DNA from 2 places in the Pectobacterium aroidearum genome. Region 2 is predicted to be linked to the other one. Evidence: predicted binding sites of a transcription regulator. Region 2 holds the regulator's gene; the other holds the start of a gene.

Region 1 (4,632 bases), 1.1 Mb from region 2:
CGCTGGCACAGGCGGAAGACCGTATTTTGGCCGATAAGCTTAGCCACGCTTCGCTGCTGGAAGCGGCGGCACAGTCACCGGCAACCCTGAGGCGCTTTAAACACAATCAGGCCGATAGTCTGCAAGCGCTGCTGGAAAAGCCAGCCGACGGTCAGACGCTGGTGGTGACCGAAGGCGTTTTCAGCATGGATGGCGACACCGCGCCGCTGTCGGCGTTACAAGAACAGTGCCGGGCGCATGATGCCTGGCTGATGGTTGACGATGCACACGGAATTGGCGTACTGGGTGATGAAGGTCGCGGGAGTTGCTGGCAGCAAAGTGTTAAACCTGAGCTGCTGATTGTCACGTTCGGCAAAGCGTTTGGCGTGAGTGGTGCGGCGGTGCTGTGCGCTGAACCGCTGGCCGAATACTTCCTGCAATTTGCCCGTCATTTGATTTACAGCACCTCAATGCCCGCAGCGCAGGCCTGTGCGTTGAGTGCGGCACTCAACTGTGTTCGTCAGGGCGACGCGCGACGTGAGGCGCTACGGCGCAATGTTGAGCAGTTCCGTGCAGGCTTCTCCAACTCGTCCTATCAACTGATGGATTCACAGAGCGCAATTCAGCCGCTGATTGTCGGTGAGAACGCGCGCGCGTTGGCGCTAACAAGCCATCTGCGTGAACAGGGCGTGTGGGTCAGTGCCATGCGACCGCCGACGGTGCCGCCCGGTAGCGCACGCCTGAGGATTACGCTGACGGCGGAACATCAGCCGGAAGATATCAGCCGCTTGCTTACGGTATTACATCATGCTGACAGAAAATTATAACAAGCAGGCGATCGCGCAGGCGTTTGGACGTGCGGCAGGGTGCTATGACCGCTTTGCCGAACTGCAACGCACCAGCGGAGAACGTCTGCTGGCGCTGATGCCGCCGCACGGTGGTTTACTGGTATTGGATGCGGGATGCGGAACCGGGCACTTTAGCCGCCACTGGCGTCAACGGGGAAAAACGGTGATTGCGCTGGATTTATCGGCTGCCATGCTCGCACAGGCGCGTGAGCAGCAGGCTGCTGATCGCTATCAGGAAGGGGATATCGAAAACCTGCCGCTGGCGGATTGCAGTGTGGATATCAGCTATAGCAATCTGGCCGTGCAGTGGTGTGACTCGTTACCGCGCGCGTTGGCAGAGATGTATCGGGTCACGCGTCCGGGGGGCGTGATTGCGTTTGCGACACTGGCAGACGGCTCCTTAAGCGAACTGTCGCAGGCGTGGCAGCGGCTGGACGGCACGCAACGGACAAATCGCTTTCTGCCGCTCTCCGCCATCGACGCTGCTTGTCAGCCTTACCGGCATCATCTGGTGCAAGAACGTGAGGTCTGCCTATTCCCTGATGTATTGGCGTTAATGAAATCGCTGAAAGGGATTGGGGCGACCTGGCTGCATGAAGGGCGCACGCCGGGGCTATTGAGCCGGGCACGACTGGCGGCGCTGTCTGCCCACTATCCGCAAGAGCAGGGCGGCTACCCGCTCAGCTATCAACTGGTTTATGGAGTGATTTATCGTGATTGAGCGCTGGTTTGTGACGGGAACGGATACCGAAGTGGGGAAAACGGTCGCGAGTACGGCGCTGCTACAGGCGGCGAGTCAAGCGGGGTACCGGACCGCAGGCTATAAACCTGTGGCGTCAGGCTGTGAAATGACGGCCGATGGCATTCGCAACAGTGATGCGCTGGCGCTTCAGGCGAATAGCAGCGTCCGGCTGGATTATGAGGCCGTGAACCCGCTGGCGTTTATGGAACCGACGTCACCGCATATTATCAGCGCGGTAGAGCAGCGGCCTATCTCTCTTTCGGCGCTATCCGCAGGGCTGCGGGCGTTAGAAACACAGGCAGACTGGTTGCTGGTTGAGGGCGCAGGCGGGTGGTTTACGCCGCTGTCGGCGCAGGATACGTTTGCCGACTGGGTGATACAGGAACAGCTTCCCGTGATTTTGGTGGTCGGCATCAAGCTGGGGTGTATCAACCACGCGATGTTAACCGCCCATGCGATTCAGCATGCGGGTTTGCACCTTGGCGGCTGGATTGCTAACGACATCACACCGCCTGGAAAATGGCACCAGCCGTATCTGCAAACGCTGCAACAGCGCCTGCCTGCGCCGATGCTGGGCGAAATTCCTTACTTATCGGATCTTCAGCAGCATAATCTGGGGCAATATATCGATATTGGGTTATTAGCGGAGTAATCATTTTTGTTAACCCTCGGCTGACTTTAATCATCACAGTAGGTTTTATTGTTTTTTTACCGGCATCTGTTTTCATAAGTATAAAACCTACATTTTTATAGCGATCAATAGATAAAACCTTCTTGAATTTTCCTCTCACTCCCCGCATTGCCTGAATTGTTGTGATGCAGTCCCCTGCTGTTTTTAGTCTTTTTCCATCTAATACTTATGCGATAAATCACAGAAAGAGTGTGAAGAAAATCCATATCAGAGGGAATCACGAATGAAGTGGGTATTTCTCTAACTCAGTGCTGATGCGGGCTTGTGGGAGTTATCCACCATTTCTGTGGATAACTATGTGTATTATGGATAGACAACGCGTCCTAACCGAGAGCTGGCGCGGGTTGTCGCCAGGTTGGCGCTATTCTCCACGGTTTTGCTAATTTATTTATTATCATATGCTTAAGTAAAATCAAGCGTCTTAAGCAGCAACGGTGTGTAGTTGCATAAATTAACGTCATCAGGTGTCCCCGCATGTTACATTTTTACCAAATCTGGGGATAAATCATGATGATTTTATCTGGTAGATTGAAGATGAATGTGCTAGCAAATTCATTTGTTGATTAATCATCCAATCCAGCGATAATTTTCTTGATGCTGTTTTTATATCCAGTATCATTGCGGTGGCGAATTTCGCAATTGGCATTCAGAATAAAGCTCGTATGTCACACGTGTCAGTGTGGTCGCTGTCGTGTGATCACGGTGCGACAAAGGATGCCGATGATGACCCGCAGCCGTGCCTGAAATCGTCAGTCTGTGTCTTTTACCTGCCTCCGAGCATCCACCCATGAACGTCGCCTTGAGCGATGCGTAATAACGATAAGTAGCGTGCTTAACGATGAGTAAAGTATTTACACTGAATTCCGACTTTAAACCGGCAGGCGATCAGCCTGAGGCCATTCGTCGTTTAAAAGAGGGCCTGGAAGACGGGTTAGCGCATCAAACGCTGCTCGGGGTAACCGGTTCAGGTAAGACGTTCACGATCGCCAACGTGATTGCCGATCTCAATCGGCCGACGATGATGCTGGCGCCAAATAAAACGCTGGCAGCTCAGCTGTACGGCGAAATGAAAGAATTCTTTCCTGATAATGCCGTCGAATACTTCGTTTCGTACTACGACTATTATCAGCCGGAAGCCTACGTTCCGAGTTCGGACACCTTCATTGAAAAAGATGCATCGGTTAACGAACATATCGAACAGATGCGTCTTTCCGCGACAAAAGCGCTGTTGGAACGGCGTGATGTGATCGTCGTGGCTTCAGTGTCCGCTATCTATGGTCTGGGCGATCCCGATTTATATCTGAAAATGATGCTGCACCTGACGCAGGGGATGCTGATTGACCAGCGTGCTATTTTGCGGCGTTTGGCTGAGTTGCAGTATTCCCGCAACGATCAGGCGTTTCAGCGCGGTACCTTCCGCGTACGCGGTGAGGTGATTGATATTTTCCCTGCGGAATCTGACGAAATCGCGCTGCGTGTTGAACTGTTTGATGAAGAAGTGGAACGATTGTCGCTGTTTGACCCGCTGACGGGGCATGTCCTCCAGACGGTGCCGCGCTATACCATCTATCCAAAAACGCACTACGTCACGCCGCGTGAACGTATTTTGCAGGCAATGGAAGACATCAAGGTGGAGCTGGCCGATCGCAGAAAGGTACTGCTGGCGAATGATAAGCTGGTGGAAGAGCAGCGGTTGAGCCAGCGCACGCAGTTTGATCTGGAGATGATGAACGAGCTGGGCTATTGCTCCGGGATCGAAAACTACTCACGCTATCTTTCCGGGCGTGGCCCCGGTGAGCCGCCGCCGACGCTGTTTGACTATTTACCGGCAGACGGACTGCTAGTCATTGACGAATCCCACGTTACCGTGCCCCAGATCGGTGGTATGTATCGCGGTGACCGTGCGCGTAAAGAGACGCTGGTCGAATATGGCTTCCGGCTACCTTCGGCGCTGGATAACCGCCCGATGAAATTTGAAGAATTCGAAGCGCTGGCGCCGCAGACGATCTATGTCTCCGCGACGCCGGGTAACTATGAGCTGGAAAAATCGGGTGGTGAAGTGATCGATCAGGTGGTGCGTCCCACTGGGCTGCTCGATCCGCTCATTGAAGTGCGGCCTGTGGCGACGCAAGTGGACGACCTGCTTTCCGAGATTCGCCAGCGTGCGGCGGTTAACGAACGTGTGCTGGTCACTACGTTGACCAAACGAATGGCGGAAGACCTAACTGAATATCTGGAAGAACACGGTGAGCGCGTACGTTATCTGCACTCGGATATTGATACCGTCGAACGTGTTGAAATTATCCGCGATTTACGCCTTGGTGAGTTTGACGTGCTGGTGGGTATCAACCTGTTGCGTGAAGGGCTGGATA
Region 2 (4,632 bases):
AGCGCTTCCGTCACAATCGTCAGGTGTGTTTCCCAACCGCGCGCCAACGCTTCGGCATCCGTAGTGAGTTTATCCGCCGCTTCCAGCAGAATACGTCCGCGTTCCAGCAGCATTCGTCCGACATTCGTGAATTTAGTACGATGCCCGGAACGATCGAACAACACCACATCTAGCTCTTCTTCCAGTTTTTGCATGGTATAGCTCAGCGCCGAAGGCACTCTACCCAGCTCGTCTGCCGCAGCGGCAAAGCTGCCGCGACGATCGATCGCATCCATAACCCTCAAGGCTTCCAGCGTCAAAGCTCGTTCTTTCGCCATCTTCGTACTCATTCAGGAATTTTGAATATACCCACCAGATTAACTAGCTAACAATCCAACGTCCACACAATTACTATCGGTTTAAGAAATTATTATCTGGGGGATAAAGATTATGATCACACGAAGAGCAGCGGGGCAATGCGGCCAGGCCGACTATGGCTGGTTGCAGGCACGCTACACCTTCTCTTTTGGTCACTATTTTGACCCACAGTTGTTGGGCTACGCTTCTCTACGCGTGCTCAATCAGGAAGTATTGGCACCGGGGGCATCGTTCCAGCCACGAACCTATCCACGGGTCGATATCCTGAACATTATTCTTCAGGGTGAAGCAGAATACCGCGATAGTAACGGTTGCCACATTCAGGCCAAAGCCGGAGATGTGCTGCTGCTCGCCACTCAGCCAAACGTCAGCTATAGCGAACATAATACCAGCGCCAGTAAACCGCTGACGCGGCTGCAATTATGGCTAAACGCCTGTCAGACTCGAGAGAACAGTCCGTTACAGCGTATGGAATTGGATTCATCCAGCCATACTCTGCTTGCGTCGCCGGAAGGTGAACACACCAGTCTGCAACTGCGCCAGCAGGTTTGGATCCACCATGTCGATCTCCAGCAGAATGAGCAAAGCACGATCGCGCTGCAGGGAAATCAGGCATACCTCCAACTGATTCACGGTTCAATGGTGGTAAAAGGCAATCAGAGCAGTGAAGCCCTACACTGTGGCGACGGCGCCTTTATCAAAGAAGAAACAACGTTGACGCTACGGGCAGAATCGCCTTTGCGTGCGCTGCTCATCGATCTGGTCGTCTAGATCTTCTGTCCGTTGTTTTATCAGGAAAACGCCGCCAGTTCGGCGTTTTTATTCAGCCGTGGTAAGATATCCGTCTTGTTCCTCAATGCGTCAGGGTGATATGACAATGGATTCAACCAAACAGGACAAACTTCTTGCCCAGGCTGAACAGATTTGTCAGCAGCGCGCTGTGCGTCTAACGCCACAGCGGTTAGAGGTTTTACGCCTTATGGCACAGCAGTCAGGTGCTATCAGCGCTTATGACCTGCTGGATCTGCTGCGAGTTTCCGAGCCCCAGGCCAAACCGCCGACCGTCTATCGCGCGCTGGATTTTCTGCTGGAACAAGGCTTCATTCATCGAGTCGAATCAAACAACAGCTACGTGCTGTGTCACCATATCGAAGACCACAGCCATACGTCTGCCCTTTTCATCTGTGACCGCTGCGGACAGGTTACGGAACGTCAAACCGAAGGGGTGGAAGAAACATTACGTAGCCTGGCACAGCAGTCGGGATTTACGCTGCGCCACAGCGTTGTGGAAGCGCACGGGCTGTGTGGAGGCTGTCAGGAAGTGGCATCATGCAAGCAGCCGGATCATTGCGATCACGACCATACGGTTCCGATTAAAAAACGCTAGCGCTTATTGATGGGGCCTTCTGCCTGACAAGGTTTTTCTATATAAAAAAAACGATAGCCCTCAGGGCTATCGTTTTTTAGCATCACGTTCACTACCAGTGATATTTGTGATGCTCTTCCCAGTGTTTCACTTCTTTCTCTGCCGCTTCTTTTGCGTACCCGTAACGCTCCTGGATTCTCCCCACCAGTTGGTCACGCTTACCTTCGATGACCGTCAGATCGTCATCCGTTAATTTGCCCCATTGCTCTTTCGCTTTACCTTTAAACTGTTTCCAGTTACCGCTGGCTTGGTCTTTATTCATCAGAATCTCCGTACCTTAGGTGTATTGCGCATAAATGAATCGTCACTACCGACGTAGGCGTCAGTCAGTGTCAGATAAATTGTTCAGTAAGCAGAGTCATCATTCTGTGAACCATCACGGTGCTCTGCACCACTGCCCTTCCTCGATCTGCCAGGCTAACCTAAATGTGATGGCTAATGTTTAATGACTAAACGCTCAATCGAGATAAAAATGCTTACCTTGATAAAAATTATAGTCGAATATTTTACTTAAAATTAAAAATAAGGAATCTGTAACTAGCGAAGGCGCCAAGAAAGGAAAAATGACCGTAAAAGTAATGGAAAAACAGGCGGTAAGGGAGAGAAGAGAAAACACACGCGAAATGTAACGAAATATATACAACTAGCAGATTAACACGCGGGGCACTCACACATGAAGCAACTCACACATAAAGCGATTAACACAAAAACGTGATGCACTGACCCAGAAAGACGAGCAGTGCATCTCTATGACCGTTAGCTCCAGTCGCTGTTACGAATCACGCCAACCGCTAAGCCTTCTATCGAAAAGCTCTGCTGACGCAGGTCAACAACAATGGGGGCAAACTCTTCGTTTTCAGCGAGAAGGTGCACCATATTGCCCTGCTTTTTCAGGCGTTTTACCGTCACTTCATCGTCAATGCGCGCGACGACAATCTGACCATTGCGTACATCTTCCGTTTTATGCACGGCCAGTAAATCGCCATCCATAATACCGATATCTTTCATCGACATGCCGCTCACGCGCAGCAAAAAATCAGCGCTGGGTTTGAACATTGCAGGGTCAACCTGATAGTGACATTCGATATGTTCCTGCGCCAGCAGAGGCTCACCTGCGGCCACGCGACCAACCAGAGGAATACCCGTCTCTTCTTCCATCAGCAGACGAATACCTCGAGAAGCACCCGATACGATTTCAATCACACCTTTACGCGCCAGTGCTTTCAGATGTTCTTCAGCCGCATTGGGAGAGCGAAACCCCAGCTGTTGAGCAATTTCCGCGCGCGTTGGCGGCATTCCGGTCTGCGCAATGTGATCGCGGATCAGGTCATAAACCTGCTGCTGCCTTGCTGTTAATACTTTCATTCCGCCCCCTGGTTGTTTATACAGTCTTGCTGTGAGTATATACAGGTACGCCACAATTGGGAATGGAGATATAGGCAAAGCCTCTGACTTTTATTCATTTATGCGTGCCGTCAGGCAAAATGTTGCCAGAGAATGCTACCCCACACGACAGCCGCTAACACGATGGCAACAAAAACAGCCGCCGACCCGATATCTTTCGCCCGACCGGATAATTCGTGATGCTCAAGGCCAATACGATCGACAACCGCTTCAATGGCGCTGTTAGCCAGCTCAAAAAGCATAATCAATACCACAGACCCGATCAGCAGCAGCTTTTCGACCAGCGTAACCGGCAGCAGACACGCAATAATCACGCCGACAATCGTCAATATTGTTTCCTGACGAAATGCCGCCTCATGTTGCCAAGCCTGCTTCAGCCCCTTAAGGGAATAACCGGTCGCCTTAATAATCCGGGTCATCCCCGTTGCTTTATTCATTTATCCTCCATTCTTTACGTAAAATAGTTCGCATTTTAACGCGCTTACGTTGTCTCACCACCACAGATTTCCGACGCAGTTTCTGGTATCCTTGCGGCGCATTGCTAACAAGAGGCTCCAAGTTGTTATGTCAGGTTGGCGTAAAATTTACTATAAATTATTGAATCTCCCACTAAAACTGCTGGTTAAAAGTAAAGTTATTCCCGCAGATCCCGTGGTCGAGTTGGGGTTAGATCCCTCACGTCCTATACTCTATGTTCTGCCTTATAACTCTCAGGCGGATCTCTTGACGCTACGCGCGAAATGCCTGGCATTGGGGTTACCCGATCCCTCGCAATCGTTCGAATTCAACGGCGTCGAACTTCCCAGCCACGTCTTTATTAATGACGGGCCGCGCGTCTTCCGCTATTACGTTCCCAAGCAGAAATCCGTCAAGCTGTTCCACGACTATCTGGATCTGCATCGCGCCAATCCAGATTTAGACGTGCAGATGGTGCCGGTTTCCGTGATGTTTGGACGTTCTCCGGGTCGGGAAGGCCATTCTCAGGCTACACCACACCTGCGATTGCTCAACGGCATTGAGAAATTCTTCGCCGTCCTGTGGCTAGGGCGTGACAGTTTTGTTCGCTTCTCCAGCCCGGTGTCGCTGCGCTATATGGCGACCGAGCATGGCACTGACAAAACCATAGCCCACAAACTGGCGCGCGTCGCGCGTATGCACTTCTCCCGCCAGCGTTTGGCGGCAGTTGGCCCACGCTTGCCGGTACGTCAGGAACTGTTTAATAAGCTGCTGGATTCCAAAGCGATCAAGAAGGCCGTAGACGATGAGGCGCGCAGTAAGAAGATTTCCCATGAAAAAGCGCAGCAGAACGCCATTGCGTTGATGGAAGAAATCGCCGCCGACTTCTCCTACGAAGCCGTGCGTCTGTCGGATCGCGTCTTAAGCTGGACGTGGAACCGCCTTTATCAAGGGATCAACGTCCATAACGCCGAACGCGTTCGTCAGCT

The links. Region 2 encodes LexA, which represses DNA repair genes until DNA is damaged. Its sites were predicted from a motif close to TNCTGTATGTACATACAGNA; they were not measured.
Region 1: the regulator LexA is predicted to act here: its motif matches at 2,856-2,875, upstream of uvrB (excinuclease ABC subunit UvrB).

Annotation. Positions count from the first base shown of each region.
Region 1 is NZ_CP166097.1:3,293,781-3,298,412, reverse strand. Features, by position in the region: gene bioF (8-amino-7-oxononanoate synthase) at 1-806, shown strand, start outside; gene bioC (malonyl-ACP O-methyltransferase BioC) at 787-1,548, shown strand; gene bioD (dethiobiotin synthase) at 1,541-2,221, shown strand; gene uvrB (excinuclease ABC subunit UvrB) at 3,099-4,632, shown strand, end outside.
Region 2 is NZ_CP166097.1:4,431,338-4,435,969, forward strand. Features, by position in the region: gene AB8809_RS19935 (LysR family transcriptional regulator) at 1-317, opposite strand, end outside; gene AB8809_RS19940 (pirin family protein) at 430-1,128, shown strand; gene zur (zinc uptake transcriptional repressor Zur) at 1,235-1,744, shown strand; gene AB8809_RS19950 (CsbD family protein) at 1,836-2,045, opposite strand; gene lexA (transcriptional repressor LexA) at 2,540-3,148, opposite strand; gene AB8809_RS19960 (diacylglycerol kinase) at 3,259-3,624, opposite strand; gene plsB (glycerol-3-phosphate 1-O-acyltransferase PlsB) at 3,752-4,632, shown strand, end outside.